Linked DNA regions of Bradyrhizobium diazoefficiens. The protein of the gene in region 1 interacts with the protein of each later gene in a pairwise test. Links are inferred from orthologs where the notes say so. Each region holds a gene or a part of one and is shown in the gene's direction. Other genes may lie near its edges.

Region 1 (14,819 bases):
GTCTTGTTGAGCACGCGGCTCGTCACCTCATAGCAGCGATCGATGTCGTGGTCGCCGTCCATCAACACCTCGGGCTCGACGATCGGCACGATCTGCGCGGCCTGGCACAGCGCGGCATAGCGCGCCAGCGCATGGGCGTTGACGCTGATCGCGGTCATCGAGGGAATCCCGCTGCCGATATCGATCACCGCGCGCCATTTGGCGAAGCGTGCGCCGCGCTCGTAATATTTCTTCAGCCGCTCGGCGAGCTTGTCGAGCCCGACGGTGACGAGCTCACCCGGGCACATCGGCAGCGCCTGCGTGCCCTCGTCGACCTTGATGCCGGGGATGGCGCCGCTCTCCTCGATCAGCTTGACCAGCGGCGTGCCGTCCGCGGCCGCCTGCCAGATCGTCTCGTCATAGAGGATCACGCCGGAGATGTACTGGCTCATGGCCTCCTTCGACCGGAACAGCATCTCGCGATAGTCGCGGCGGTTGGTTTCGGTCGATTCCACGCCGATCGCGTCGAAACGTTTCTTGATGGTGCCGGAGGATTCGTCGGCGGCAAGGATGCCCTTGCCTGATACGACCATGGCGGTGGCGATCCTGTTGAGCTCAGTCAGATTCATCGAGAGGTCCTCCCAAAACGATTCTGCCCTTGCCCGGGAAAATAGACCGTTCTCGGGCAATTGCCGAGTTTAACGTTCGTCGCAGGGTAAGGGGGGAGGTCTTGTTTACCTCTCCCCGCCTGCGGGGAGAGGTCGGATCGCCCCCGGCGATGCGAAGCATCGTCCGGCGCGATCCGGGTGAGGGGGTACAGGTCCATCTATAGGACATAACTCGCGGAGAGAGCCCCTCACCCCTCCCTCTCCCCCGGAGAGGGAGGGATGGATCACGCCATCTCGCGATCCGCTACGCCACCTTCGGGTCGAGCTCGCCCTTGGCGTAGCGCTTGGCCATCTCGGCGGTGGTCAGCACCTTCTTGATCTTGGAGGCCTGCCCCGCGGTGTTGAACTCCTGGAGCCGCTGCTTGCACAGTCTGGTCATGGCTTCCATCGCCGGCTTCAGGTACTTGCGCGGGTCGAACTCTTCCGGGTTGTCCTTGAGGACCTTGCGGATCTGGCCGGTCATCGCCATGCGGTTGTCGGTGTCGATGTTGATCTTGCGCACGCCGTTCTTGATGCCGCGCTGGATCTCGGCGACAGGCACGCCCCAGGTCGGCTTCATCTTGCCGCCATTGGCGTTGATGATCTCCTGCAGCTCCTGCGGCACCGAGGAGGAGCCGTGCATGACGAGATGGGTGTTGGGCAGCTTGCGGTGGATCTCCTCGATCACGTTCATGGCGAGGATGTCGCCGTCCGGCTTGCGGGTGAATTTGTAAGCACCATGCGACGTCCCCATCGCGATCGCGAGCGCGTCGACCTTGGTCTCCTGGACGAATTTTACGGCCTCGTCGGGATTGGTCAGGAGCTGGTCGTGGCTGAGCTTGCCCTCGGCGCCATGGCCGTCTTCCTTGTCGCCCATGCCGGTCTCGAGCGAGCCGAGCACGCCGAGTTCGCCTTCGACCGAGATGCCGCCGAGATGGGCCATGTCGGTCACAGTCTTGGTCACGCCGACATTGTAGCCCCAGTCGCCGGGGGTCTTGCCGTCGGCTTTGAGCGAGCCGTCCATCATCACCGAGGTGAAGCCGGCCTGGATCGCGGTCATGCAGGTCGCGGGCTCGTTGCCGTGGTCGAGATGCACGCAGACCGGGATGTGCGGATAGATCTCGGTCACCGCGTCCATCATGTGCTTGAGCATGACGTCGTTGGCGTAGGAGCGCGCGCCGCGCGAGGCCTGGATGATGACGGGCGCATCGACCTGGTTGGCGGCGTCCATGATCGCCAGCGCCTGCTCCATGTTGTTGATGTTGAAGGCCGGTACGCCGTAATCGTTCTCAGCCGCATGGTCGAGCAATTGACGCAACGTGATCCGAGCCATCTGTCTTTCTCTCCGTTTAGGCCGACGGGGCCGCTTCTTGCCTACTGATTACTTGGTGCGCAGAACTTCGACGCCGGGCAGGGGCTTGCCCTCCATCCATTCAAGGAACGCGCCTCCGGCGGTCGAGACATAGGTGAAATCACCGGCCACATGGGCCTGGTTGAGCGCGGCAACCGTGTCGCCGCCGCCGGCGATCGAGATCAGCTTCTTCGCCTTGGTGCGCTCGGCGGCGTGCTTGGCGGCCGCGACGGTGCCGCGGTCGAATGGCTGCATCTCGAAGGCGCCGAGCGGTCCGTTCCAGACCAGCGTCGCCGCATCGTCGATCGCGGCGTGCACGCGCGCGACCGATTGCGGGCCGACGTCGAGGATCATGCCGTCGGCCGGGATCGCGTCGAGCCCATAGGCATGCGAGGGCGCATTGGCGGCGAAATGATAGGCAACGGTGGCATCGACGGGGAGGATGATGGCGCAGTTGGCGGCTTCCGCCTTCTCCATGATGCGCAGCGCGGTGGCAGCGAGATCCTTCTCGGCCAGCGACTTGCCGACCGCGACGCCCTGGGCGTGCAGGAAGGTGTTGGCCATGCCGCCGCCGATCACGAGCGCGTCGACCTTGCTGACGAGGTTTTCCAAGAGGTCGATCTTGGTCGAGACCTTGGCGCCGCCGATGATGGCGATGACGGGCTTGGTCGGCGAGCCCAGCGCCTTCTCCAGCGCGACGAGCTCGGCCTGCATGGTGCGGCCGGCATAGGCCGGCAGCTTGTGGCCGAGACCCTCGGTCGTGGCGTGGGCGCGGTGCGCCGCCGAGAACGCGTCATTGACCCAGATGTCGCCGAGCTTTGCCAGCTCCGCGACGAAGGCGGGGTCGTTCTTTTCCTCTTCCTTGTGGAAGCGGGTGTTTTCGAGACAGAGAATGTCGCCGTCGTTCAGCGCGGCCACGGCTTTGGCCGCGGGCTCGCCGATGCAGTCGTCGGCGAAGGCGACGGGCTTCTTCACGACCTTCGACAAGGCCTCGGCCACGGGCCTGAGTGAGTCCTTGGCGTCGCGTCCCTTGGGACGGCCGAAATGCGCGAGCAGGATGACCTTGGCCCCCTTGTCGGAGAGCTCCGTGATGGTCGGTGCAACGCGCTCGAGCCGCGTTGCGTCGGTGACGCGCCCGTTCTCCATGGGCACGTTGAGATCGACGCGCAGCAGCACGCGCTTGCCCTTCACGTCGACGTCGTCGAGGGTGCGGAATTTGTTGGTCATCTCTGGCTCTCTTGTCCCGGACGCTGCGCTAGCCGCGAAGCGGTGCGCTGCAGAACCGGGACCTATGCGGGGGACATGGGTCCCGGCTCTGCGGCGCACCGTGAAGACACGCTGCGCCGCGTCCGGGACACGAGAGTAACGCTTAGATCACCTTCGCCATCGCGACGGCGGTGTCCGCCATGCGGTTCGAAAAACCCCACTCATTGTCGTACCAGGACATCACGCGCACCAGCGTGCCGTTCTGCACCTTGGTCTGGTCCTCGTGGAAGGTCGAGGAGTGCGGGTCGTGGTTGAAGTCGATCGAGACGTTCGGCGCATTGGTGTAGCCGAGAATGCCCTTGAGCTGCTGCTCGCTGGCGCGCTTCATCGCCGCGTTGATTTCCTTGGCGTCGGTGGCGCGCTTGGCGACGATCTTGAGGTCGACCACCGAGACGTTCGGGGTCGGCACGCGGATCGCGACGCCGTCGAGCTTGCCCTTCAGCTCGGGCAGCACGAGGCCGATCGCCTTGGCCGCGCCGGTCGAGGTCGGGATCATCGACATCGCCGCCGCGCGGCCGCGGTAGAGATCCTTGTGCAGCGTGTCCAGCGTCGGCTGGTCGCCGGTATAGGCGTGGATCGTCGTCATGAAGCCGGTCTCGATGCCGACGAGGTCGTTCAGCACCTTGGCGACCGGCGCGAGGCAGTTGGTGGTGCAGCTTCCGTTGGAGACGACCAGGTGATCCCGGGTCAGCGTGTCGTGGTTGACGCCGTAGACGATGGTGGCGTCGGCGCCGTCGGCGGGCGCGGAGACCAGCACGCGCTTGGCGCCGGCGGTCAGGTGCGCGGAGGCCTTCTCCTTCGCGGTGAAGATGCCGGTGCATTCCAGCGCGATGTCGACGCCGAGATCCTTCCAGGGCAGCTTCGAGGGATCGCGCTCGGCGGTCACCTTGATCTTGCCGTTGCCGAGGCTGATCGAGTCGCCATCGACCGTGACGGTGCCGGGGAAGCGGCCATGGACGGAGTCATAACGAAGCAGATGGGCGTTGGTCTCGACCGGACCGAGATCGTTGATGCCGACGACCTCGATATCCTTGCGGCCGGACTCGGCGATAGCGCGCAGCACGTTGCGGCCGATGCGACCAAAACCGTTAATTCCGACGCGGACTGCCATGTTTCGTCTCCTTATGACCGTTCAATGACGTCTTCAATAACCCTATCGCCCCGCACAACGCGCCTTGGTGCGCCTGCGAGGGTTCTTTAGGGCGGACGCCCGGTTCGGCCGGGCGGTGCTTGATCATATGAGGAGTTACGTAGTCCTTTTTTTTGGCAAGCTCAACTCTCAGGAAACGCGCTTCAGCACAGCGTTAACCGCAGCCTCGGCGGTAATGCCGAAATGCTTGAAAAGGTCCTTTGCCGGGCCGCTTTCGCCGAAGGAATGCATGCCGACAAATTCACCATCCTGGCCGATCACGGCATCCCAGCCCCAGCGCACCGCGGCCTCGATCGCGACCTTCACCGGCGCGTTGCCGATGATGGCAGCGCGCTTGGCTTCTGGTTGCGCTAACAACAGCTCGAGCGAGGGCACCGAGACCACCCGTGACGCGATGCCGCGCTCGGCGAGCTGCTTCTGGGCGGCAACCGCGATCTCGACCTCGGAGCCGGAGGCGAACAGCGTCGCCTTGGCTTCGCCCTCGGCTGCAACCAGCTCGTAGGCGCCGGCCGCGCAGGGATTGTCGTTCGGCGCATTGGTGCGGAGCTGCGGCAGGTTCTGCCGCGTCAGCGCCAGCACGGTCGGACCGTCGATGCGGTTCAGCGCCAGCTCCCAGCACTCGGCGACCTCGATGGCATCGCAGGGGCGGAACACGCGCATGTTGGGGATGGCGCGGAGCGCTGAGAGATGCTCGACCGGCTGGTGGGTCGGACCGTCTTCGCCGAGGCCGATCGAGTCATGCGTCATCACGTAGACGACGCCGGCGCCCATCAGCGCGGCAAGGCGCATCGCGGGCCGCGCATAGTCGGTGAACACCAGGAAGGTCGCGCCGTTCGGGGCGAAGCCGCCGTGCAGGAAGATGCCGTTCAGCGCCGCGCACATGCCATGCTCGCGGATGCCGTAATGGATGAAGCGGCCCTTCGGCGTCTTGGCGGAGAAGGCGGTCGCCGACTTCGCCTTGTTGTTGTTGGAGCCGGTGAGGTCGGCTGAGCCCGCCAAAAACTCCATCGGCATCGCGCCGGCAATGACTTCGATCACCGCCTCCGACGACTTGCGTGTCGCGGCCGTCATCGGCTTTTCCAAGAGCTCCTTCTTGTAGGCGCGCACCGCTTTGGCGAGCGCGGCCGGACGCTCATGGCGCAGGCGGCGCTCGAACTCGGCGCGCTTGCGGCTGCCGAGCTCATTGAGCCGTGCTTCCCATTCCTGCCGTGCGGATGCGCCGCGGCTGCCGGCTGCGCGCCAGGCCTTGAGCACATCCTCGGGCACCGCGAACGGCTCGAGCGCGATGCCGAGATTTTCCTTGGCCGCCTTGAGCTCGTCGGCGCCGAGCGCCTCGCCATGCGCCTTCGCGGTGCCGGCCTTGTGCGGCGCGCCGAAGCCGATGGTGGTGCGGCAGGCGATCAGCGTCGGCTTGTTCGACTTCTGCGCGCGCGTGATCGCTGCGGCGATCGCAGCCTGGTCGTGGCCGTCGATCTTCTCGGCAGCCCAGCCGCACGCCTTGAAGCGCTTCACCTGGTCGACGGAATCGGAGATCGAGGTCGGACCGTCGATCGAGATGCCGTTGTCGTCGTAGAGCACGATCATCTTGTTGAGCTTCCAGTGCCCGGCCATCGCGATCGCTTCCTGCGACACGCCTTCCATCAGGTCGCCGTCGGAGGCGAGCACATAGGTGTGGTGGTCGACGATCTTCTTGCCGAACTCGGCGGCCAGCATCTTCTCGGCGAGCGCCATGCCGACCGCGGTCGAGATGCCCTGGCCGAGCGGGCCGGTGGTGGTCTCGATGCCCTTGGTGCGGAAGTTCTCCGGGTGTCCCGGCGTCAGCGAGTCGACCTGGCGGAACTGCTTGATCTGGTCCAGCGTCATTTCGGAATTGCCGGTGAGATACAGCAGCGAATAGAGCAGCATCGAGCCGTGGCCGGCCGAGAGCACGAAGCGGTCGCGATCGGGCCAGGCCGGCGCTGAGGCATCGAATTTCAGGAATTGCGTGAACAGCACCGTGGCCATGTCGGCGGCACCCATGGGCAGGCCGGGGTGGCCCGATTTCGCCTTCTCGACGGCGTCCATCGAGAGGCCGCGGATCGCGTTGGCCATACGGGTGTGGTCGACTTGCGTCATGTCTGAAATCCGTCTGAAATGAAGCGCTTGGCTCTGATCGAGCCGCGTGGGAGGAGCCTGGGGGCCACTGAAGGTCCGGGCTGGGATAGCACCTCGGTTCCGGGAGTCCAAGGCAATCAAACGCCGGTTTGGCCGTAAAAGTTGCCTCCAATACGCGCCCGAAAAGCAACGGCCGATTGTCCGACGCGATCGTGCCTGCACGGAACCGGCAGGCGGTCTGCTTCCGATTGATCGGTGCATAGTTTCGCGGCGGCGTTGCGCTTGGCTAGCTTGCCACGTAAATTTCTGCTTCTAACCGTTTGCCGAACCGAGTCTTTTGCCGGACGGCAGGTCCCAAGGTAAAGGCCACAGGCTCCGCCGCTGACTGCATGAACGATCGCGTGTCCAACAGCTCTGCCATGACGGAGTCGTCCGCCGTCGAGATCGAGATCGCGACCCGCAGGCTGACGGCGGCGCTCGACGCGCTCGAAAGCGCGGTGGAACGGCGGCGCGATGCCGATCGCGACGAGAACGAGCTCGCTGCGCGCATTCAGGCACTGGGCGCCGACCGCTCGCGTTTAGCCGATGAGCTCGACGGCGCGCTGGTGAAGGCGCGCAAGCTCGAGCGCACCAATCGCGAGATCTCCGACCGGCTGGATTCCGCGATCGTCACGATCCGCTCGGTGCTCGATACCGGAGAGGACGGATGAGCCACATCAACGTCACCATCAACGGCCGGCAATACCGCATGGCCTGCGAGGAGGGCCAGGAGGTGCGGCTCTTGAAGCTCGCCGAGAGCCTGGAGACCCGGATCGAGTCGCTGCGTGGAAAATTCGGCGAGATCGGCGATGCGCGCCTCACCGTCATGGCGGCGCTGACCGTCTGCGACGAACTGGTCGACGCCGGCAACCGCATCCGCACCCTGGAGCAGGAATTGACCGAGCTCAGGGATTTCCGCAATGCCGCCGTCGAGCGCGCCCGGATGACGCAGACGGCGGTGGTGAATGCGCTGAATGCCGCGGCCGAGCGTATCGAGAAATCGACCCAGGTCCTGAACCGGACCGTCGGCAACGGCATCGCGATCGGGTAATTTTCTCCCTCCCCCGCTTGCGGGGGAGGGTCGGGGAGAGGGTGTCTCCTCAACGGGACAATCCCCCAGAGGAAAGAACCCTCACCCGCCGCGCTTCGCGCGCCGACCTCTCCCGCAAGCGGGAGAGGTGAGTAACTGCCACCCGGGCTGGCGGTTCGTCAGTATCGTTGTTACATTGCCCGAGCGAGGCTGCGACGCGCGTCAGGAGCCATATATCCCCGGGGCCTTATCGATCCTTTAGGGAACTGTCCCTGGCCGGGCCCGTGGGCCCGGACATATGGTGCCCACCTACTTTCGTAGGGAACTCCGGGATCGAGTGCTTCAACGGCGTCCGCGGCTTCGCACTGTTGTCTACTTGGTTTGTGCTTGTTGAAACCGACTGCGGCCAGTTCAACAGGTGTCATGCCCCGGCTTGACCGGGCATCCAGTACGCCGCGGCCTTTGTGTGAAACACGACCGCCTCTGGAATACTGGATCACCCGCCTTCGCGGGTGATGACCTTGGGGGACCAACGCGCATGTCCAATTCGAAAGCCGAGCTCCGCGCCAAAGCCCTCGCCAAGCGCGATGCGCTGAGCGAGAAGAAGCGCGCCGACGCCGCCGCCGAGCTCGCCGAGCGCGGGCTGCCGTTCGATCTTCTGCCCGGCAGCATCGTCTCCGGCTACGCGCCGATCCGCAGCGAGATCGATCCGATGCCGCTGCTGAAGAACCTCGCGGAGGAGGGCGCGAAGCTGGCGCTGCCTTGCGTCACCGCGCGCGGCCAGGCGCTGATCTTCCGCATCTTTCATCCGAACGATCGCCTGATGCTTGGTCCGCTCGGCATCCCCGAGCCGTCGCCGGCGGCCGCCGAAGTCATTCCCGACATCATGCTGACGCCGCTTGCGGCGTTCGACCGTCTCGGCCATCGCATCGGCTATGGCGCGGGGCATTACGATTTCACCTTCGCGCATCTGCGCAAGGTCAAGCACATCGTCGGCATTGGGCTCGCTTTCGCGGCGCAGGAGATCGAGGCGGTTCCGGCACTATCCCACGACGTGGCGCTGGATTATGTGCTAACGGAATCGGACGTGTTCGATTTCCGGAGTTCTGAAGTTGCGCATTCTGTTCGTGGGTGATGTCGTCGGCCGTAGCGGGCGCGAGGCCATCGCCGAATATCTGCCCGGCATGGTCAAGGACTGGTCGCTCGATTTCGTCGTCGTCAATGGCGAGAATTCGGCCGGCGGCTTCGGCATCACGGAAGCGATCTACCAGGAGTTCATCGAGGCCGGCGCCGACGCGGTGACGCTCGGCAATCATTCCTGGGACCAGCGCGAAGCCCTGGTGTTCATCGAGCGCGCCGACCGCCTGGTGCGTCCCGCAAACTATCCGCGCGGCACGCCCGGCCGCGGTGCTGCCTTGGTCGAGACCAAAAACGGCAAGCACGCGCTCGTCGTCAACGCGCTCGGCCGCGTCTTCATGACCCCGTTCGACGATCCCTTCGCGGCGCTTGAGCGCGAGTTAGGGGCCTGCCCGCTCGGCGTTGCCGCCGACGCCATCGTCGTCGATTTTCATTGCGAGGCGACCAGCGAGAAGCAGGGCATCGGCTTCTTCTGCGACGGCCGCGCCAGCCTCGTCGTCGGCACGCATACGCATGTGCCGACCGCCGACCACCAGATACTGTCCGGCGGCACCGCCTACATGACCGACGCCGGCATGACCGGCGATTACGACTCCATCATCGGTATGCAGAAGGAAGAGCCGCTGCGAAGGTTCACCTCGGGGATTCCGTCCGGCCGCTTCGAGCCGGCCGCGGGCACAGCGACGCTCAGTGGCGTCGCAGTGGAGACGGACGACGCGACCGGGCTCGCGCTGCGCATCGCGCCGGTGCGTGTGGGCGGCCGGCTGGAGCCGGCGACGCCGAAGTTCTGGTTGAGCTGAATTTTCGCCGGGCGCTAACGGTGCGCTCTCGCCCCCTGTAGGAGAGGCTGGCTCGGTGCGTTCGCCTCGCCGCCATCTCGCTGCTGATCGAGGCCGAAGGCTGCCACGAGGCTGCCGCGGTTGGGCAAGCGGTGCGATTCCGGTACTAGTCTTCTCAATCGCGACGTCCGTGCCATGATCGCGAGCACCACGGCGATCTCGGAACGACGATGCAATAGCGAGCAAAGTTTCTTGTCGAGCCCCTTAGATCGGGAAGAAGAGCCCCGCCGCCCTGCATCCGGCGGCGCCCTCGACGATGGATGGAGAACCTCGCCCGGACGGACGGCAGGTCCAGCTCGATAATAATGCTAGTTTTGATCGCGCTGCTGGCCCTCGAACCAGCAGCCAACGGCTCCAGGAGGTATTACCGGGCATGGAGACCGGTCCCTAGTGCCTGCTGGTAGGTGCGGAACGGCAGCGGCTAAGCCCTCAAGCGGTTTGAGGCCCGGTTCTTGGCGGCTGGTGCTCTCGGACGATCGAATTTCGTTGGATGGGGCCGTTTCGGATCGACATCTTGGCGCGAGTCGACTACCGCAAGCGCTTCGCACCTTCACGTAACATTAGGAACTTTACAGGAAGCTCGGCGATTCTTATGATTGCCTTGCAAGGGGAGAAGCTCATGACCAATGAACTTAAGGAACTGATTGAGCGGGCTCGCCAAATTGAAATGTCGCCGGCCGAGCTCGGTGAGCAGCGCCGCAGCTTCGCCTACGGCAACACCCAGATCGAGAACGAGTTGATCACCCGCGAGATGATCGCTAGCCTCGACAAGAAGCTGCATCAGGGCGAGTAGTCGCACCGTGACCGATGATCGGCACAGCGTTGCCGAAACCGCTTCACTCCTGAAAGACCCAAACGAGATCGCACTGCGCGAGGCCGAAAACGGCATTCGTCAGTTCGATCTCGCGGTCGAAATGATACGGTCCTTTGTCAAGGACAAGGAGCGGCCGTTTCGGCTACGCGCAAACCTAATCTTGCAATTGCACCAAGCCGCGCTTGACGGCATCCATCCGCTGGCCGGAACGTGGCGCAATACGAAGGTCTCAATCGGTAAGAGCAAGCACGTTCCGCCGGAGGCCGCATTCGTCTCTGACGAGATCCAGGATATGTGCGAGTACGTGAATAGCAATTGGACAAGGAATGCCGACCACCTGGGCGCCTATGTGCTCTGGAAGCTGAACTGGATTCATCCGTTTGCGGATGGCAATGGCCGCACTGCGCGCACCGTTTCTTATGTCGTGATGAGCGCTAAACTCGATAGCCTCTTGCCAGGCGCGCCAACTATTCCGGAGCAGATTTCCGCCAATAAGGCGCCTTACTACGCCGCGCTTGAAAAGGCCGATGAGCATTACAAAGAAGGTAAGATCGACGTCAGCGAGTTGGAGGACATGCTCAATGCGATGCTTGCCAAGCAGCTGCTGAGCGCCGCGAAGCAGGCCAGCGGCGAAGTCCCGCCCCCGGAGACGCGCAACTATCACTGATCACTACAAGGGCGACGAGCCGCGACGTTTTGGGGCGGCAACGGCAACGCGATAACTGCAGCCTTGCGATCACTCCGCCGTCTGCTCCCTTAGCTCCGCCACGTCCTTCGCCGTCAGCTTCGAGCCCTTCGCACCGAACCGTGCCGTGACGTAGTTCGCCACTGCCGCGATCTCGTCGTCCGTATACGCCTTGCCGAGCGCCGGCATCGACAGCGCACCATCTGGCGTATGCCGCTTCGTGCCCGAGATCACGATCTGCGCGACGTTGGTGGCGGCTGGGTGGTTGACGACCCAGATGCCCGTGAGCGTCGCCATCGGCGACACCGGGCTTTCGCCGCTCCAACCGTGGCAGCTGGCGCTGGCGAACATTTTCTTGCCGCGCGCGTCGGCCGTCACGCCGTCCTTGTGCGAGGCGGGCGCGACCGGGGCTGTCGTCGCCGGCAGGTCGGGCGAGGGCTGCGGCGGCACGCTGCGCAAATACGAGGAGCGGATGTCCTCTGGCGCGAACTGGCTAAAACTGTGGTCGACCGCTTCACCATCGGACCCGAGGCCGAGCCGTGGCCGGGCGCATGGCCGAGCGACAGATACGAGATCAGATCCTCGTTGCGTCAAATGCCAAGGCTAGTCGCCTTGCCATTGTTCATTTTTGCAAACCATATTCAGCCATCCTTGCGGCATGTGTCTCCGGATCAAGTATCTCGTAGGCTCGCACCATCATGTTCAGAAAATCTCGCACGTCGTTGAAGTAATTCCGGAATGCGGATTTCATTTCTTCGACGTTTCTGGCGCCCACTAAAACAATATTGTCATCCGGAAATTCTTTCTCAAGTTCGAGAAGCCGGGACGATGCCTCCAATTCCAGATCAAATTGGTAGAGTTTGAATCCCTCCCTTTTGGAGGCGCGTAAGATGATATGGTCCGCTTCTATGTGATCACCGACCCAATCGTTAATGACTAGGTTTACCAGCATGTCCATAACGCCGATTTCGCGATTTAATGTCTCAAATTCTGCGTACAACTCCTTATTGCTCTTATCGGGAAATAAGCGTGGTGGGATACCTTCAATTGCTCTCGCCAACATTTCACTCGATAGGCGAAACAGTTCGATGTAACGCCTGTCGCCACGATCAAATTTCGGCTGGTTCTCAGTTACCTCGGTCACAACCTCGACTGCGGTTGCCCATGCATGCTGAACATTGGTGCGGTACTGAATCTCAATAAGGAGCCCGTCGCACTTCGGATTCCCCTTCTTAGACTTGGACTTATGTTCGTAGATGTCATGGATGCCGCGGTAGCCGCGATCCGAAGGGCTTTCTATGTAGTCGTACTTACTTTTCTCGTTTTTGCGAATGTGTTTGATTTTCGCGTGATGGAGCTTGGAACGAAATTCGTGGAGCGCTTTGATATCTGGAAATATCAGTCGGCAGCCAGCAACGTCATCCATGCGAGCAAGCTGCATTCCGTCATGGCGGGACAGCTTGTCTATAATCGTTGAGCGGCGCTTCAATCGCTGCGCCACCTGCACATCCAAGTTCTTGGCTCTGGCTCGCAAGAGTGACTGAAACGAGTTGATCACATCACGATGGGACATCCTCCACGATTCCAGGATATCCGACTGGCCCGGGCCTAGCTTCCCCGCACGCAACGCGTCGCCGGCGCGATTGATCGCGCCCTTCGATCCCCAGTGGGGTAAATCCGTCTTGTTAGCCATAGCTGCCAGCGCCGCCTCGATGGACCCACTTTCGGTCCACTGCCGGAAGGCATCCGGTGGGACGCCTTCCCCGTGTGGAAAGCGTCTTATAAACCTATGATCATGTGCAGTCACAGAGATAACTCTCCTCCAAGCGAGGGTAAGAGCAGAGCACTACTCCGCTGTCTGCACCCGCAACTCCGCCAAGTCCTTCGCCGTCAGCTTCGAGCCCTTCGTCCCGAACCGCGCCCTGACATAGTTCGCCACCGCTGCGATCTCGTCGTCGGTATACGCATTCCCGAACGCCAGCATCGACAGCGCGCTGTCGGGCGTATGCCGCTTGCCGCCCGAGATCTCGATCTGCGCGACGTTGGTGGCGGCGGGATGGTTGACCGCCTAGGTGCCGGTCAGCGTCGCCATCGGCGAGACCGGGCTCCCGCTCCAGCCATGGCAGCTGGCGCAGGCGGTGGCGAACGCTTTTTTGCCGCGTGCGTCGGCCGTAAGGCCTTCCTTGTCCGAGGGTGCGAGCGGTCGTGGTGGCGGCAAATCGACGAGGGCTGCGGCGGCACGTTGCTTATGTCTTCGGGCGCGACGATGTCGCCTGGGTTGGCAGCGCGACTGTCTCGTCCGACCCGCGGGGGGTCGAAGGAGGGAATACCCTCACTTCGGAATACTAGTAGTATGCCCCTGTTTTGCCCGACGGGTCAACTGATGCAGCAGACGTGTCGAAGTCTGGCGAGATGATATTCGACTCGCTCTCAACCGGAGGAGCGGCGCTTTCGGCCGCAGTCCATTTCAGGTTCAAATCCGTCCCGCTCTAAGCCGTTGATTGCGCACGTCCCGGCTACTGTGCATGGGGTTGTTTTCAAGCTTTTCGATTCAAGGGCCGCAGGAGCGGCCCTCAGCTCTGCCGAAAGCCCATCCGGAAGGCGCCCCAGTGCTTGCCGCGGATCACGATCGGCGAGGATAAATCTTTCATCAGCACGAACTGTCCGCCGCCCATGTCGCGGCGATAGGTTTGCAGCAGGAACGGTTTTGTGTTGGCCGCGACCTTCTTCACCGCGCGGTCGGTGAACAGGCGGCGGTTGCGGCAATTGGCGTTGTTCCAGACCGGGTCCTTGCCCTGCGGCAGGCGGTAGTTCGGATTGTGGGTCGGCAGGTACCCGCCCCTGGCCCAGGCGACGCAGAACACGATGCGCGGATCGGATTTCTGGATCGGGTCCTGGATCGCGGGCAACACGCGGTCAGTGAACTCGACGTAGCTGGTGAGGTATTGCTTCGGATCGGTGCCGGGAATCTCGCGGTAGTTCTCGTCCATGAGCTGGTCGAGCGTGATCTCGCCGCGATCGATCGCAGCTTCGAACTCGGCCGAGATCCGCTTCGCCGTCTCAATGACGACACGGATCAGCGGCGCATCGGACGTCTCGACGCCGCTATCGGCGATCAGCGCGATCAGGCCTTCGGAGGTGTCGAGCAGTTTCGCCACGCGCTGATCGGCGTTCTTGAGATCGCGCGAGGAGAGGTCGACGCCCTTGGCAAGCTCGTTGAGCTCGCTGATGACGGTGTCGCAGTGGCCGAGATTGGAGGTCGCCGCGCGCGTGACGCTGCCGATCTCCGCCTCGACCGAGGCAAAGCCCTGCTGGACGCGGGAGATGATGCCGGAGATCGCTTGCGCGCCTTCGCCGGCGGTCTTGGCGCGCTGCGAGGCGTCGCTGCTCTCGCCGATCAGGCCTTCGATCTGGCCGTCGAGATCGCGCACGGTGTCGGCGATCTGGTGCGTGGCCTGGCGGGTGGCCTCGGCGAGGTTCTTCACCTCGCTCGCGACCACCGCGAAGCCGCGGCCGGCATTGCCGGCGCGCGCCGCTTCGATGGTGGCGTTCAGCGCCAGCAGGTTTGTCTGTTTCGCGATCGCCTCGATCGAACCGGACACCTTTGCCACTTGCGCCAGCGCGGAGCCGACGGCGCTGAGGCGCGCCTCGATCCGCTCCACGGCCGCGACGAGCTCGGAGATGTGGCTGACCGCGGCATCGACCGCGCTGCGCGACTGCGCGATCTCGCCGACCGCCGCTGAGGTCGTCGTCTGCACCGCCTGCGATGCATTGGCGATGGCATGGTT
Region 2 (14,623 bases), 2.5 Mb from region 1 along the record:
TGCTTGCCTGGTCGCGGGCTCGATCCTGGGGATGCCCTATCGCGTCCTCGTTCAAGGCTTCATTCGCATGTTCGTCCCGCTCCTGGTCGGTACGATCGCGGCGGTCTCGGCGGGGATCGCCATGGGGCTGCTGTTCGGTCACAGCCCGAAGGACACGTTCTTCTTCGTCATCATTCCGATCCTTGGTGGCGGTCTTGCAGAAGGCGTCCTGCCGCTCTCGATCGCCTATGCGGAGATGTTGCAGCGGCCGCAGGCCGAGCTCGTTGCGCAGATGGTGCCGGCGGCTCTTCTCGGCAATGTCGTCGCGATCGTCAGCGCGGGCCTGCTGGCTCGGCTTGGTGAGAAGCGCGGCAATCTCAATGGGAGGGGGATGCTGGTCAGGACGGGAGACGATGACATTCTCGGCGAAGCGCGGCCGGACCAGCCGATCGATCTCGCTTTGCTCGGCGCGGGCATCGTCCTGTCGTCCACGCTGTTCGTGCTCGGAATGGTGCTGGCGCCGGTGACGGGGATTCCCGGTCCGATCATGATGATCATCGCGGCGGTGGCACTGAAGCTGGCCAGGATCCTGCCGGCCGAGATGGAGCTCGGCGCCTATCAAATCAACAAGTTCATGTCGACCAACCTGACCTTCGCCATCCTGGTCGCGATGGGAACGCTGCTGGTGTCGTGGCAGCAACTCGTCGCGTCCTTCAATCCCGGCTACATCATGATCTGCACGGCCGCCGTTCTGGCGATGATCGCGTCGGGATTCTTCGTCGGCAAGTGGCTGAACATGTATCCGGTCGAGGCGGCGATCGTGACCGCGTGCCACTCGGGCCTCGGCGGGACCGGTGATGTCGCCATTCTCGGCGCCGCCGATCGCATGGGCCTGATGGCATTCGCCCAGATCTCCACCCGCGTCGGCGGCGCGATCATGATCGTGATCGCGACGCTGTTGATGAAATCGATGTCTTGATAGAGGCCGCGCCTTCGTTCGCGACAAATATTCCAGGGAGACTCTCATGCGTGACTTCGAACAGGCCCAATCGCACGCCGATCCATCGAAGATCGGGCTGACGCGCCGCCATTTGATGTCGATGGCGCTGACAACGGGTGCCTTCGGTTCGGCAATGCTGGCACCCGAGGCTCTTGCTCAGGAGAATAATGCCGTGAACACGGACCAGATTCAAAAGCTGCTGCCAGGGTTTCGCCAGATGCGCCTCAAGACGAGTGGGGCCGAGATCAATACGCTCGTGAAAGGCGAGGGACCGCCGCTTCTGCTGCTGCACGGACACCCGCAGACAGTCGCGTGCTGGCACAAGGTGGCCCCCACGCTTGCAGAGCGATTCACCGTGGTGCTGGCTGATTTGCGCGGCTACGGCGACTCGAGCAAGCCCGAAGGCGGCAAGGACAGTATCGGATATTCCAAGCGCGAGATGGCGCGGGATCAGGTCGAGGTGATGCGCGCGCTCGGTTTTGACCGCTTCCAGGCGGTGGGCCACGATCGCGGCGGGCGCGTTCTCCATCGCCTCCTGCATGATCACCCGGATGCCGTTTCCAAGGCCGTTCTGCTGGACATCGCGCCGACCGCGACGATGTATGCCAAGGTGAACAAGGAGTTCGCCACGCGTTACATGTGGTGGTTCTTTCTCATTCAGCCGGCGCCGCTCCCGGAAACCTTGATCGGCAACAATCTCGAGTTCTACCTGCAGGCTCATATCAACAAGCAGAACAAGACGCCCGGCGCGATCGACCCGATTGCTTTCGAAGAGTACCGCCGCTGCTACACCCGCGAGACCCTGCATGCGGTGTGCGAGGACTATCGCGCCGCTGCCGGAATCGACCTGATCCACGATGAAGCCGATTCCGACAGCAAGATCGGTTGTCCGCTGCTGGTGCTGTGGGGCGCAAAGGGCGTCGTCGGATCGAGCTACGATGTACTCGATACATGGCGCGCCAAGGCCAACGACGTCCGAGGCGAAAGCCTGCCCTGCGGTCACTATCTGCCGGAAGAAGCGCCGGAACTATTGGTAGAGAAGCTCAACGCTTTTTTCACCTGATCGCAGAGCCGCGGTGGGCGCCGCCAGCCCTGCAAAGCCAATCTCGTTCAATCCTTAACTTGTCGGTATAAAAATACCTGTACTTTGCATGGGGTTGTTTCTCCAGTTTGCTGGTGCGGGGCTCACTGCCGAGGCGTTACCCCGCCGCCTCCTCAAACTGCGTGCTCGCCTCAAGCCATTGTTCCTCCGCGCGCGCCAGCGCGTCGGCGGCATTGGCGCGCGCCTTCGACAGCTGCGCGGCTTGCTTGGGATCGCGGGTGAAAATGTCGGGCAAAGCGAGGGCGGTGTCGATCTTGGCGATGATGTCGCTGACGCGGGCGATCTCGGCCTCGGCTTCGGCGATGCGCCTCCTCAGTGAGCCGCGATTGTCCGGCTTCGGGCGCTGCGGCTTCTCGCTCGCAGCGCTGCGCTCGCGCGGAGAGGCTTCCGCATTGCGCGCGGACAGTACCAGGCGGCGGTACTCGTCGAGATCGCCGTCATAATTGGTCACGGTGCGGTCGGCGACGATCCAGAGCCGGTCGGCGCAGGCCTCGATCAGATAGCGGTCGTGCGAGACCATGATCACCGCGCCGGGGAATTCGTTGATGGCCTCGGCCAGCGCGGCGCGGCTGTCGATGTCGAGATGGTTGGTCGGCTCGTCCAGGATGATCATGTTGGGGCCAAAGAAGGTGGCAAGTCCCAGCAGCAGCCGCGCCTTCTCGCCGCCCGAGAGTTTTCCCACTCTGGTGTCGGCGGCCTTGCCGGAGAAGCCGATCCCGCCGGCGCGTGCCCGCACTTTTGCCTCGGGCGCGTCGCCCATCAGCTTGCGGACGTGGTCGTAGGCCGAGGCGTCCTCGTTCAATTCGTCGAGCTGGTGCTGCGCGAAATAGGCGATCGACAGCTTGTCGGCGCGCGTCACCTTGCCGGAGAATGGCGCGAGCCGCCCGGCGAGCAGCTTGACCAAGGTCGACTTGCCGTTGCCGTTGGCACCAAGCAGCGCGATGCGGTCGTCATTGTCGATGCGGAGCGTCACGCGGCTCAGCACCGGGGTCGCCGGGTCGTAGCCGACAGAGGCGTTGTCTACCGCGATGATCGGCGGCGACAGAATTTTTTCAGGTGCGGGGAAGGTGATCTCGCGGACGTCTTCGGTGACCAGCGCCGTGATCGGCTTCAACCGCTCCAGCATTTTGACACGGGACTGTGCTTGCCGCGCTTTCGAAGCCTTGGCCTTGAAGCGGTCGACGAAGGCTTGCAGGCGGGCGCGTTCGGCTTCCTGGCGCTTGACGGCTTTCGCATCGAGCAGCTCGCGCGCGGCGCGCTGCTCCTCGAACGAGGAATAGCTGCCTTTGTAGAGCGTGAGCTTGCCGCGCTCCAGATGCAGGATCTGGTCGACCGAGCTTTCCAGCAGGTCGCGGTCGTGGCTGATCACGATCACCGTGCGCGGATAATGCGCGAGGTGGTCCTCCAGCCACAGCGTGCCTTCGAGGTCGAGATAGTTGGTGGGCTCGTCGAGCAGCAAGAGGTCAGGGGCGGCGAACAGCGTCGCAGCGAGCGCAACCCGCATGCGCCAGCCGCCGGAGAATTCCGCGCAGGGACGAAGCTGATCGGCGGCGGAGAAGCCGAGACCGGAGAGGATCGCGGCGGCACGTGCGGGCGCCGAATGTGCGTCGATGTCGACGAGCCGGGTCTGAATCTCCGCGATGCGGTGCGGGTCGGTCGCGCATTCGGCCTCGCGCAGCAGCGCGTCGCGCTCGAGATCGGCCTTGAGCACGACCGCGATCAGGCTTTCCGGGCCGTTCGGTGCTTCCTGCGCGAGACTGCCGACACGCCAGCGCGGCGGCAGCGTCACCGAGCCGTGCTCGGCCGCGAACTCGCCACGGATCACCTTGAACAGGGTCGACTTGCCGGTGCCGTTGCGTCCGACCATGCCGACGCGCGATCCGGGCGTGATCTGCACGGAACTCTGGTCAATCAGAAGGCGTCCGGCGAGGCGGATGGAGAGGTCGGTGATGGCAAGCATGCGGCCTTGTCACCGCAAGGCGCCTCGAACGCAACCCGTTTTTCGGTGAGGGCTACGCTTCGCGAATCACATCAGTGCGGATCGCGCTCGCGCCGCCTCAGCTCATCGAGGAGCTGCTCGAGATGCGTCGGCAGCCGAGGGTCGGGGCGGATGCTCTGCTGCAGCCGTTCGCCCACGGCGTCGCAAATCGAGCGGCTGGTGCGCCGGTCGATGTGTTCGCTGTCATTGGCAAAAGGCCCAGCCATTGCGCGGTTCCGTGTGCTCCAGGTAACGACACGGTACCAAGTCATTGCCGCCAAAATAGTTTCGCCGACCGCGGGGCATTCCCGGTATTCTCGTCAAAATTGCATGAACTCGCGCAGTATCGGCGCAGATACAAAGCCCCCGGCGCAGGGGGGAACGCCGGGGCTTCGCTTAGAAGGTACCCTGGGGGAAGGTACCTCGAGAAAGGTGCTGTCGGGCTCAGTAGCAGCGGTTGATCAGCCGCCAGCGCGGTCCCCATGGGGTCGGGACCAGCCGGCGCACATAGCAGCCGCCATAGCCGTAGGCGACGACCGGGGCGCCGACATAGAAGCGCGGTCCACCCCAGCCCCAGCCGTGATGCCAGCCGCCACCGTGCCAGCCCCAGCCGCCATGCCAGTGAGCGGAGGCGGAGGTCGGTGCCAGCGCGGCACCCAGCGCAACCGCGGTGACGGCGGCAAGCGAAAGTTTCCTCAACATGGTGATCTCCTCAAAACTGCCGGCGCGGGGCTATCGCGCCGATGAAAAGGCCGCCGAAACGGTCTGCCCGATGATCGGGCTTTGGTTTCGATAGGCCCAACGTTACGCCTGTGAAGCTGAACCGAACCCTGACGGGGGTTTCAGATTGGGTTCATCTGGGTGAAATTGTTGTAATTCATGTTGGAATAGGAGGCCGGGCGCCTGTGGCGAAGCGCCTGTGGGGGCGCCTTGGGGGTCGCTTGCCGTCCGGCGAAGGCGCCGATATAAGCCCGGCAACTCCGAACCACCGCTTTCTTCTCAAGGACAAGATTATGGCCATCGAACGCACGTTCTCGATCATCAAGCCCGACGCCACCGCGCGTAACCTGACCGGCGCCGTCAACGCCGTGATCGAGAAGGCGGGCCTGCGCATCGTCGCGCAGAAGCGCATCCGCATGACCAAGGAACAGGCCGAGACCTTCTACGCCGTGCACAAGGCGCGCCCGTTCTTCGGCGAACTGGTCGAGTTCATGACCTCGGGCCCGGTGGTCGTCCAGGTGCTGGAAGGCGAGAACGCCGTCGCCAAGTATCGCGACGTGATGGGCGCGACCGATCCGTCCAAGGCGGCCGACGGCACCATCCGCAAGCTCTACGCAAAGTCGATCGGCGAGAACTCGGCGCACGGCTCGGATGCGCCGGAGACCGCCGCGATCGAGATCGCGCAGTTCTTCTCGGGCAACGAGATCGTCGGCTGATCCGTCAGCCAGCCTAAAGCGCGATGAAGGTCATCGCGCTTTAGGCTATTGTTTGAGCATTCGGAAAACCGCTTCGCACTTTTCCGGATCATGCTTTAAGTCGACGGGGAAGGACTGATTGTGAACTGGCTCTGGCAGATCTTCGATCCCGCTACGATCGGGGCATTCTTCACCCAGTTCCGCAACGAGATGTCCGAACCGACCTTCTGGATTGCGCTCGGCAAGATCATCTGGATCAACATCCTGCTCTCCGGCGACAACGCGCTGGTGATTGCGCTCGCCTGCCGCGGCCTCACGCCGCGGCACCGGCTCTGGGGCATGACCCTCGGCGCCGGCGCGGCCGTGCTGCTGCGGATCATCTTCACCGGCATCGTCGCGAGCCTGATGGAGCTGCCGTATCTCAAGCTCGTCGGCGGTCTCGCGCTGATCGTGATTGCGGCAAAACTCTTGGTGCCCGAAAACGAGGACGAGGAGGGCGTCGAGTCCGCCTCGCATCTGTGGCAGGCGGTGCAGATCGTCGTCGTCGCCGACATCGTCATGAGCCTGGATAACGTCATTGCGGTCGCGGCTGCCGCCAATGGCAGCGTGCCGCTGCTGATCCTCGGCCTTGCCATCAGCGTGCCGCTGATCGTCGCCGGTGCGGCGCTGATCATGGCGCTGTTGGCAAAGCTGCCGGTGCTGGTCTGGGCCGGTGCGGCGCTGCTCGGCTGGATCGCGGGCGAGGTGATCGCGACCGACCCAGGCGTCGCGCCGAAGCTGCACACCCTGTTGGACGGCCCGCTGGGCGCCTCGCTGGACAGCATGCTCGCCAGCTTGCATATCCCGCCGCAATTCGCCCATGGCGGGGCAGGCGGCGAATATTTCTGCGCAGCGCTCGGCGTCGTCGTCGTGCTGGTCGTCGGCTCGATCTGGCGCCGGCGCAGTCTCGGCCAGGCCGCACTCGAATCCTCCGAGCGCCACGCCAAGGCGTCGGCGGAATAGTTCTCTAATCTACCGCCGCACGATCGAGCCGTTGCGGCCGATCAGGCGGGCGAGCTGGCGGAAGCGGCTGCCGACGCGGTCGGCGACGATGTCGCCGAGCCGGTGCTCGAACACCAGCATCAGATTGCGGTCCTGGCTGCGGAAATGGGTGGCCGGCAGCACGCCCGGACGCGCGGCCGAGATCAGATGCGCGACGCGGAACGCCGCGCCGAGCAGGCGGGCGCGATCGAGCTGGGCTGGCGTCAGCAGCTCCTGCGTGGTGGCCGGCGGCTGGTTTTCTTCGCTTAAGCCCGCATAGCGATAGAACACGGACAGGCCGACGAAGGCGCGTTCGGTGTGGGTGATCGCGCCGAAATTGGCGTTGACGACGAGGCTCAGCGTCTGCTCGCCGCGATGATCCGGGTGCACGCGCCAGCCGATGTCGGAGAGCAGGCAGGCGGTGTGGCGAAGGCGGCGATCCTCCGGCGTCTCACGCAGCTTCACCACGCGCGCCAGGCGGTCGGTCCAGGCAATCAGCTCGCGGGCGTGTCTGGCCGAGCGCGACAGCAGCTGGTTCAGCTCCTCGGCGGCGCAGATCAGTCCGTCCTTGTTGCGCTCGGACTCCGTCAGCTTCTCGTGCAGCAGGCCTTCGCGCACGCCGAAGGTCGAGAACACGATGGTCTTTGGCTTTGCCACGCGGATGATGTGCTCGAGCACCAGCGCTGCATAGGTGAGGAGCGGGCGGCGGGCATCGGCGACGACCTCGATGTCGGCGAGCGTGTTGCTGGCGGCAAGACGGCGCAGCCGGCGAGAAAAGTCGAGCGCCTCGGCGGCCGGAATCGAATAGCCGTGCATCACCTGGAGCGGATAGCCGCTCTGGATGATGTGGATGCGCGCGAGCGCGCGCCAGGTGCCGCCGACGGCGTAGAAGGTGCGGCCGCGGCCCGCGGCGAGCAGCTCGACCTCGTCGATCTCCTCGCGCACGATGCGGTCGGCGCGCTTGATCGATTTGTGCGCGAGGTCCTGGAGCGCGAGGCCGCCGAGCGGCAGCGTCACGCCGCTACGCACTCTGTTCTTGCGCACGTCGATCAGTTCGAGCGAGCCGCCGCCGAGATCGCCGACGATGCCGTCGGGATGATGGATGCCGGAGATCACGCCGAGCGCCGACAGCCGCGCCTCGCGCGGGCCGGACAGGATCTCGATCTTCACCGCGCAGATCCGCTCGGCCTTGGCGATGAAGTCCGGGCCGTTGGAGGCGTCGCGGCAGGCCGCGGTCGCGATCGCGAACACGCGGCCGACCTGCATCACGCGGCACAGCGCACGGAATCGCTTCAGCGACGTCAGCGCCTTGTCGACCGCGTCAGGCGCGAGCAGGCCCGTGCTCTGCACCTCGCGCCCGAGGCCGCACAGCGTCTTCTCGTTGAAGATCGGAATGAGGCTTCGCGTCAGTCCTTCATAGACGACGAGACGGACCGAGTTGGAGCCGATGTCGATGACCGCGACGCTCGAGCCGCGCTTGCGCGGCCGCTTCACGTCGACGGTCCCGGATCAGGATTGATGACGTTCATTACGGCGCGTGAGGCGGCGCGGCGAGGATTCCTTGAGCGACTTTCCACGGCCAGACAGACTCGGATTTGTCATGAAGTAGTTGTGCACGTTGAAAGGCTCCTCGCCCTTCGCGGCCTTCATACGCGTTGAGGACCCGTCCGGCAACAATTGCCAGCTCTGCTCATTGTCCTTCAGATTCGCGACCATGATCTGTTCGAGAACCTGCTGATGCACCGTGGGATTTTGCAGCGGACACAGCACCTCGACGCGGCGGTCGAGGTTGCGCGGCATCATGTCGGCCGAGGAGATATACACAGCCGCTTTCGCGCTCGGCAGGCCCTGACCCATGCCGAAGCAGTAGATTCGGCCGTGTTCCAGGAAGCGTCCGATGATCGACTTGACCCGGATATTCTCCGACAGACCGGGGATGCCGGGCCTGAGGCAACAGATGCCGCGCACCACGAGCTCGACCTGCACGCCGGCTTGCGAGGCTTCATAGAGCGCGTCGATGATGTCGGGATCGACCAGCGCATTCATCTTCATCCAGACCGCACCGGGACGGCCGTGCTGCGCATGCGCAGTCTCGCCCTGGATGTGCTCGATGATGCGCTTGCGCAAGGTCAGCGGCGACACCGCCATCTTCTCCAGATCGCTCGGCGCGGCATAGCCGGTGATGAAGTTGAATACGCGCGCGGCGTCGCGGCCGATGGTCGGATCGGAGGTGAAATAGGAGAGGTCGGTGTAGATGCGTGCGGTGACCGGATGGTAATTGCCGGTGCCGGTGTGGACGTAAGTGGTGAGACTGCCGCCCTCGCGGCGCACCACCATCGAGAGCTTTGCGTGCGTCTTCAATTCGAGGAAGCCGTAGACCACCTGCACGCCAGCGCGCTCGAGGTCGCGCGCCCAGCGGATGTTGGCTTCCTCGTCGAAGCGCGCCTTCAACTCGATCAGGGCGGTGACGGACTTGCCGGCTTCGGCAGCCTCCGCGAGCGCGCGCACGATCGGCGAGTTGTTGGAGGTGCGATAGAGCGTCTGCTTGATCGCGACGACATCAGGGTCGCGCGCGGCCTGCTGCAGGAACTGCACGACCACGTCGAAGGATTCGTAAGGATGATGGACGATGAGGTCCTTCTGGCGGATCGCGGCGAAGATGTCGCCGCCGTGCTCGCGCACGCGCTCGGGATGGCGCGGCACGTAGGGGGTGAATTCGAGGTCGGGCCGGTCGAGGCGGGTGAGTTGCGAGAGCTCGTTCATGGCGAGCACGCCGTCGACCAGGAACACCTCGTCATCGGCCGCCGACAGCGCGTGCTGCACGAAGCTGCGCAGCTCCTCCGGCATCTTGCCGTCGATCTCGAGCCGGATCACCGATCCGCGGCGGCGGCGCTTCAGCGCGGTCTCGAACAGGCGGACGAGGTCTTCGGCCTCTTCCTCGATTTCGAGCTCGGAGTCGCGGATGATGCGGAAGGCGCCCTGGCCGTGCAGATTGTAGCCGGGGAACAGGCGGTTGATGAACAGGCCGGTGGCCTGCTCCAGCGAGATTAGCCGCACCTTGCCCTCGGCGGGCAGGCGGATGAAGCGGTCGATCTTGCCGGGCATGCGGATCAGCGCGTTCATCTGCTTGCCGTCGGCCTCCCGCGTCAGCTGGAGCGCCATGGTGAAGCCGAGGCTCGGAATGAACGGGAAGGGATGGGCCGGGTCGATCGCGAGCGGCGTCAGCAGCGGGAACACGTTGTTGAGAAAGTAGTCCTCGATCCAGGTCCGCTCCGCCTTGGTGACGTCCTTGCCGTCGACCAGGACGATGCCGACATCGGCCAGTGTGGCGCGCAGATCGCGCCAGATCGCCTGCTGGTCAGAGGCGAGCTGGGAGACGGTGCGGTTGATCAGCGCGAGCTGCTCAGACGGCGTCAGGCCGTCAGGCGCACGTTCGGCAATGCCCTCGCGCACCTGGGCCTTGATGCCGGCGACGCGGACCATGAAGAACTCGTCCAGGTTATTCGCCGATATCGACAGGAATCGCACCCGCTCCAGCACGGGATGGCTGGGATTGACCGATTCCTCGAGAACGCGGCGATTGAAATGCAGCCAGGACAGCTCGCGATTGATGAACCGCTCGGGGCTTGAGGCGATCGCCGGCAGGCCTTCGGCCTCGGGAGCTTTTTCTTTAGTTTCAACGGCTTGCGCTGATTCCATGAGAAGTCGATCCATCCAGTTCGCCCCACTTTGCGACTTATGCGCAAAAACCGGCGGGAGCATGTGTTAGTGCGATGACGTTTCGATGACATTGATGTTCCGCCGCCCGCCGCGTCAAGCGGCCCTGGTCGGAGCGGGCACCTCAGGCATCCCGGAGCAGCTCCGCGGCCAGCGCCCTCGTGACGGGACGGCCGAGCCGGAGGGCCTCGCTGTCGAGCAACTCCACCGCCTGCCGGGCGGCGGCCGAAGACCGCTCCAGGCGGGTGGCGAGGTAGCTGACCACGCTCTCGTCCACCGTGAGCTGGCGGTCGGCGCAGAACTTGACGATCAGGCCGCGGAACAGCTGGTCGTCGGGGGGCAGCAGCTGGACCACGGGCACGGCGCGCAGGCGCGAGCGCAGGTCGCGCAGCTCGATCTCGAGCGATGCCGGCACCTCGCGTCCGGAGAAGAGGACGTAGGCGCCGTCCTCGCGGGCAAGGTTCATGAGGTGGAAAAGGGCACGCTCGTCAAAATCCCCGGCCTTGAGATCCTCGACCACCAGCGCGCCGGTGGCGAGCGCGCCCGGAACGTCTGCGGCAGTCAGCGTATCGGCCATGGTCGAGCGGGCGCCTGATAGCTCGGCCCAGATCGCGGCGAGATGGCTCTTGCCGCTGCCTTCCGGGCCGGTCAGCCACATGATCCGGTTCGGCCATTCCGGCCAGCCGTCGATCAACGCAAGGCCAGCGGCGTTGGCCGGACCTTCGAGAAAATTGTCCCGGCTCAGGCTCTCCGCATGCGGAAGCGAAAACGCCAATTGTCGGGGATGAACGCGGCCTGCCACGCTTGCTTTGCTCCATGCCGGCGCGCCGGCTGCGTTTGATGAGATTCGATTTGATCGAGCGGGAGTTGGCCTTTTGCGGGGGCCAAGTCCTCAACTCACAAGTCCTCGACTCACAAAGTCCCAGCTCATTTGCCGTCGATCGTGCTCATGTGCCGCAGCCACTCGACGAGATAGAGCGACACGGAAGAGAGCGTGAACACCGTGACCAATCCCATCAGGATCATATCATAGGGCGCCGGCTTGAAGCCGAAGGCAAGCGCCGCCAGCACCAGGGCCGCATAGGCGACCTGGGCGACTGTGTTTAGCTTGGATACTTTCGACGGTTTCATCTCGACCGGCTTGTCGAACAGCCAGGATACCATCACCGCCGCCACGATCATGATGTCGCGTGACACCACAAGGATCACGATCCAGCGCGGGATGTCGCCCCAGATGCCGAGCGCGAGATAGATCGACACCAGCAGCGCCTTGTCGGCGAGCGGGTCGAGCAGGGCGCCGAGCTCGCTCGCCATGTTGAAGCGCTTGGCCAGGAAGCCGTCGACGGCGTCGCTGATGCCGGCAATCAGGAAGACCGCGAACGCGACCTCCATTTGGCTCGACACGATGGCCCAGACGATGATCGGGACCAGCATGATGCGGCCCAGGGTAATGACGTTCGGAATACTCACACGGCGCTTCCCGGCACCCGACCTGACTTCGAATCCGGCCTCCAAGAGGCCGAACCGGTTGATATCTCTACATAGTATAGGGCGGGGCGCCACGCTTGCCATTGCGCGTCCCCGGAATTCGACGTAACCAGCCGCAAACCCACTGGAAATCGGGCATGACCGACCGCAAAAACGGCCTCACTTACGCCGATTCAGGCGTCGATATCGACGCGGGCAACCGCCTGGTCGACCTGATCAAGCCGATGGTGCGCGCCACGGCACGTCCCGGCGCCGACGCGGAGATCGGCGGCTTCGGCGGCCTGTTCGACCTCAAGGCGGCTGGTTTCAAGGACCCGGTCCTGGTTGCCGCCACGGACGGCGTGGGAACCAAGGTCAAGATCGCGATCGAGACCGGCCTGCATGGCGGGATCGGCATCGACCTCGTCGCCATGAGCGTCAACGACCTCGTGGTGCAGGGCGCCGAGCCGCTGTTCTTCCTGGACTATTTTGCCTGCGGCAAGCTCGACCCCGAGGCGACCGCGTCGATCGTCGCGGGCGTAGCCGAAGGCTGCCGCGAATCCGGCTGCGCTCTGATCGGCGGCGAGACTGCCGAGATGCCCGGCCTCTACAAGGACGGCGACTACGACCTCGGCGGCTTCGCCGTCGGCGCCGCGGAGCGGGGCACGCTGCTGCCGCGCAAGGACATCGCCGCGGGCGATGCCGTGATCGGCCTTGCTTCCTCGGGCGTGCACTCCAATGGCTTCTCGCTGGTGCGCAAGATCGTGGAACAATCCGGCCTCGGCTTCGAGGCACCGGCGCCGTTCGCGCCCGTGATGACGCTCGGCGGCGCGTTGCTGACGCCGACGCGGCTCTACGTTAAATCCTGCCTGCGCGCGATCCGCGAGACCGGCGCGGTGAAGGGGCTTGCCCATATCACCGGCGGCGGTTTCACCGACAACATTCCGCGCGTGCTGCCGAAGGATCTCGGCGTCGGCATTGACCTCGCGCGCCTGCCGGTGCTGCCGGTGTTCAAATGGCTGGCCGCACAGGCCGGCATCGCCGAACTCGAAATGCTGCGCACCTTCAACTGCGGCATCGGCATGATCGCCATCGTCGAGCCTGACAAGGTCGACGAGGTCGTGCGGGTGTTCAGCAATGCCGGTGAGACCGTGGCGCAGCTCGGCACCGTGATCCCGGCGGAGGGCGAGCATCGCGTTGTCTACAACGGCCACCTCGATCTGGCGCTGTGATGAAGCGCCGTGTCGCCATCCTGATCTCCGGTCGCGGCTCCAACATGTCCGCGCTGATCAGGGCCGCCACTGCTGCGGATTTTCCGGCGGAGATTTCGCTCGTTATCTCGAACAAGGCGGATGCGGCAGGGCTCGAACGGGCCAAGGCGAGCGGCGTGAAAACGCTGGTGATCGAGAGCAAGCCGTTCGGCAAGGACCGCGCAGGCTTTGAGACGGTGCTGCAGGCAGCGCTCGACCAGCACGGCATCGAGCTGATCTGTCTCGGCGGCTTCATGCGCCTGTTCACGGCCGAGTTCACCAAGGCCTGGTACGGGCGGATGCTCAACATCCATCCCTCGCTGCTGCCGTCGTTCCCGGGCCTGGACCCGCACGGCCAGGCTTTGCGGGCCGGCGTGAAGCTATCTGGCGCGACGGTGCATTTCGTCATCCCCGAGACCGACGCCGGTCCGATCGTGATGCAGGGCGCGGTTCCCGTCAGCGACCACGATACAGGGGAGACGCTGTCGGAGCGCATCCTCGAAGTCGAGCACCGCATTTATCCCGAAGCGCTGCGGCTGCTCGCGACCGGCAAGGTCCGGATCGACGGCGATGTCTGTAAGACGGCCGGCAGCGCTGCGTCGGACAATTTTCTGATTGCGCCGGTGGTGCATTGATGACGTCGCGCCGCGACACGCTCAATCGCCATAAGCAGGTAAAGTCCCCCGGCGGAGCCGGGGGCAACATCATGATCTCTCGCGCGGTGCTTTGAGGGATCAGGAGACCTTGAGGTTTTCCGCGGACGCTTTGCCGCGGTTCTCCACGAGGTCGTATTCAACCACCTGGTTTTCATTGAGAGTCGAGAGTCCGGCGCGCTCGACGGCGGAGATGTGGACGAACACGTCCTTGTCGCTGCCGTTTGGCTTGATGAACCCATAACCCTTGGTCGGGTTGAACCATTTGACGGTGCCCTTTTGCGGCATCCTCAGTCTCCTCCACTAGATACAAAAAAGACGCGGCCGCTGTTCGCGTGCCACGCCACAAACGGGCTTGCGGAAGTCTGTTCGAGTCTTGAGTCTCAATGTCGCGAAACGCACAGCCGAGCGGCCAATTCCGATTGTGTCCAATATTGCAACATGAAAATCGCCCGTTAGCAAGCCACACGCGAATTTCAAGAGCGGCCCGGCCGCAGCCAGCCGCTATTTCCAACCTGTGGCAGCGGAACCACAATCCGGGGCAATCACTGCGGGTCGCGCGTCGCGCCCGGTTGACCCACCGTTGCAGTTCAGCGCAAATCGTCGCATGCAGCGCGGTACGTGTTGCATTTTTGCGCATCGTTTTTCGCTTTGGGATTTTGTCGTTATGCGCTGCGCTTCGCAGCTCTCGGGGATACGGAAGACGATCGGGTTGGAACGGGGCCGTGGAATGACCACGATCCTGCGCGACAGGGCAATTGCCAGGTTGATTGTCACGGCAATCGTGCTGGCATTTGGCCTGATGACGGCTGCCACTCCCGGCTTCGCGCAGAGGCGGCCAGTGCCGCCGATGCCATCGCCGACGTCGGCCAGTGACGATCAGTCCGCCGGCAACAGCATGCTCGATCTCGGTTCGGGATTCCTGGAGCGTCTCGGCAACCAGGCGTCGGGTGGCTTCAACCGCGCGCTTCGCAACAATCCAGGTGGCGGCGGCGCATCGGCGAGCATGGAAGATCCGCGCTACCGCAGCTGGTTCGAGGGC

What was found.
Region 2: the proteins of JJB99_RS32945 (region 1) and ndk interact in binary tests that used the Escherichia coli proteins (3 or more experiments, as listed by UniProt). The link is inferred for Bradyrhizobium diazoefficiens from one-to-one orthologs.

Annotation. Positions count from the first base shown.
Region 1 is NZ_CP067100.1:6,990,735-7,005,553, reverse strand. The notes cover bases 6,975-9,892. They hold JJB99_RS32945 (5-formyltetrahydrofolate cyclo-ligase), read left to right. Parts: upstream 6,975-8,094; coding sequence 8,095-8,691; downstream 8,692-9,892. Other genes in these bases: JJB99_RS32940 (TIGR00282 family metallophosphoesterase), read left to right, coding at 8,669-9,493; JJB99_RS32955 (cell division protein ZapA), read left to right, coding at 7,194-7,577; JJB99_RS32960 (DUF4164 domain-containing protein), read left to right, coding at 6,975-7,197. In the rest of the region: JJB99_RS32985 (class I fructose-bisphosphate aldolase), read right to left, coding at 1-608; fba (class II fructose-bisphosphate aldolase), read right to left, coding at 892-1,959; JJB99_RS32975 (phosphoglycerate kinase), read right to left, coding at 2,008-3,204; gap (type I glyceraldehyde-3-phosphate dehydrogenase), read right to left, coding at 3,347-4,354; tkt (transketolase), read right to left, coding at 4,523-6,508; more of JJB99_RS32960, read left to right, coding at 6,877-6,974; JJB99_RS32935 (hypothetical protein), read left to right, coding at 10,152-10,325; JJB99_RS32930 (Fic family protein), read left to right, coding at 10,333-11,013; JJB99_RS32920 (RelA/SpoT domain-containing protein), read right to left, coding at 11,654-12,472; JJB99_RS37075 (c-type cytochrome), read right to left, coding at 12,878-13,015; JJB99_RS37070 (c-type cytochrome), read right to left, coding at 13,100-13,249; JJB99_RS32910 (methyl-accepting chemotaxis protein), read right to left, coding at 13,605-14,819. UniProt on the Escherichia coli protein: Involved in the removal of 5-formyltetrahydrofolate.
Region 2 is NZ_CP067100.1:4,522,502-4,537,124, reverse strand. What follows is about bases 4,062-6,783. They hold ndk (nucleoside-diphosphate kinase), read left to right. Parts: upstream 4,062-5,072; coding sequence 5,073-5,495; downstream 5,496-6,783. Other genes in these bases: ppx (exopolyphosphatase), read right to left, coding at 6,486-6,783; JJB99_RS21620 (TerC family protein), read left to right, coding at 5,616-6,476; JJB99_RS21630 (sulfur globule protein precursor), read right to left, coding at 4,504-4,761; JJB99_RS21635 (hypothetical protein), read right to left, coding at 4,113-4,286. Outside these bases: JJB99_RS21650 (2-hydroxycarboxylate transporter family protein), read left to right, coding at 1-958; JJB99_RS21645 (alpha/beta fold hydrolase), read left to right, coding at 1,197-2,042; JJB99_RS21640 (ABC-F family ATP-binding cassette domain-containing protein), read right to left, coding at 2,179-4,041; more of ppx, read right to left, coding at 6,784-7,988; JJB99_RS21610 (RNA degradosome polyphosphate kinase), read right to left, coding at 8,004-10,193; JJB99_RS21605 (DnaA ATPase domain-containing protein), read right to left, coding at 10,336-11,013; JJB99_RS21600 (CDP-alcohol phosphatidyltransferase family protein), read right to left, coding at 11,139-11,681; purM (phosphoribosylformylglycinamidine cyclo-ligase), read left to right, coding at 11,837-12,910; purN (phosphoribosylglycinamide formyltransferase), read left to right, coding at 12,910-13,563; JJB99_RS21585 (cold-shock protein), read right to left, coding at 13,663-13,869; JJB99_RS21580 (autotransporter outer membrane beta-barrel domain-containing protein), read left to right, coding at 14,249-14,623. UniProt on the Escherichia coli protein: Major role in the synthesis of nucleoside triphosphates other than ATP. The ATP gamma phosphate is transferred to the NDP beta phosphate via a ping-pong mechanism, using a phosphorylated active-site intermediate.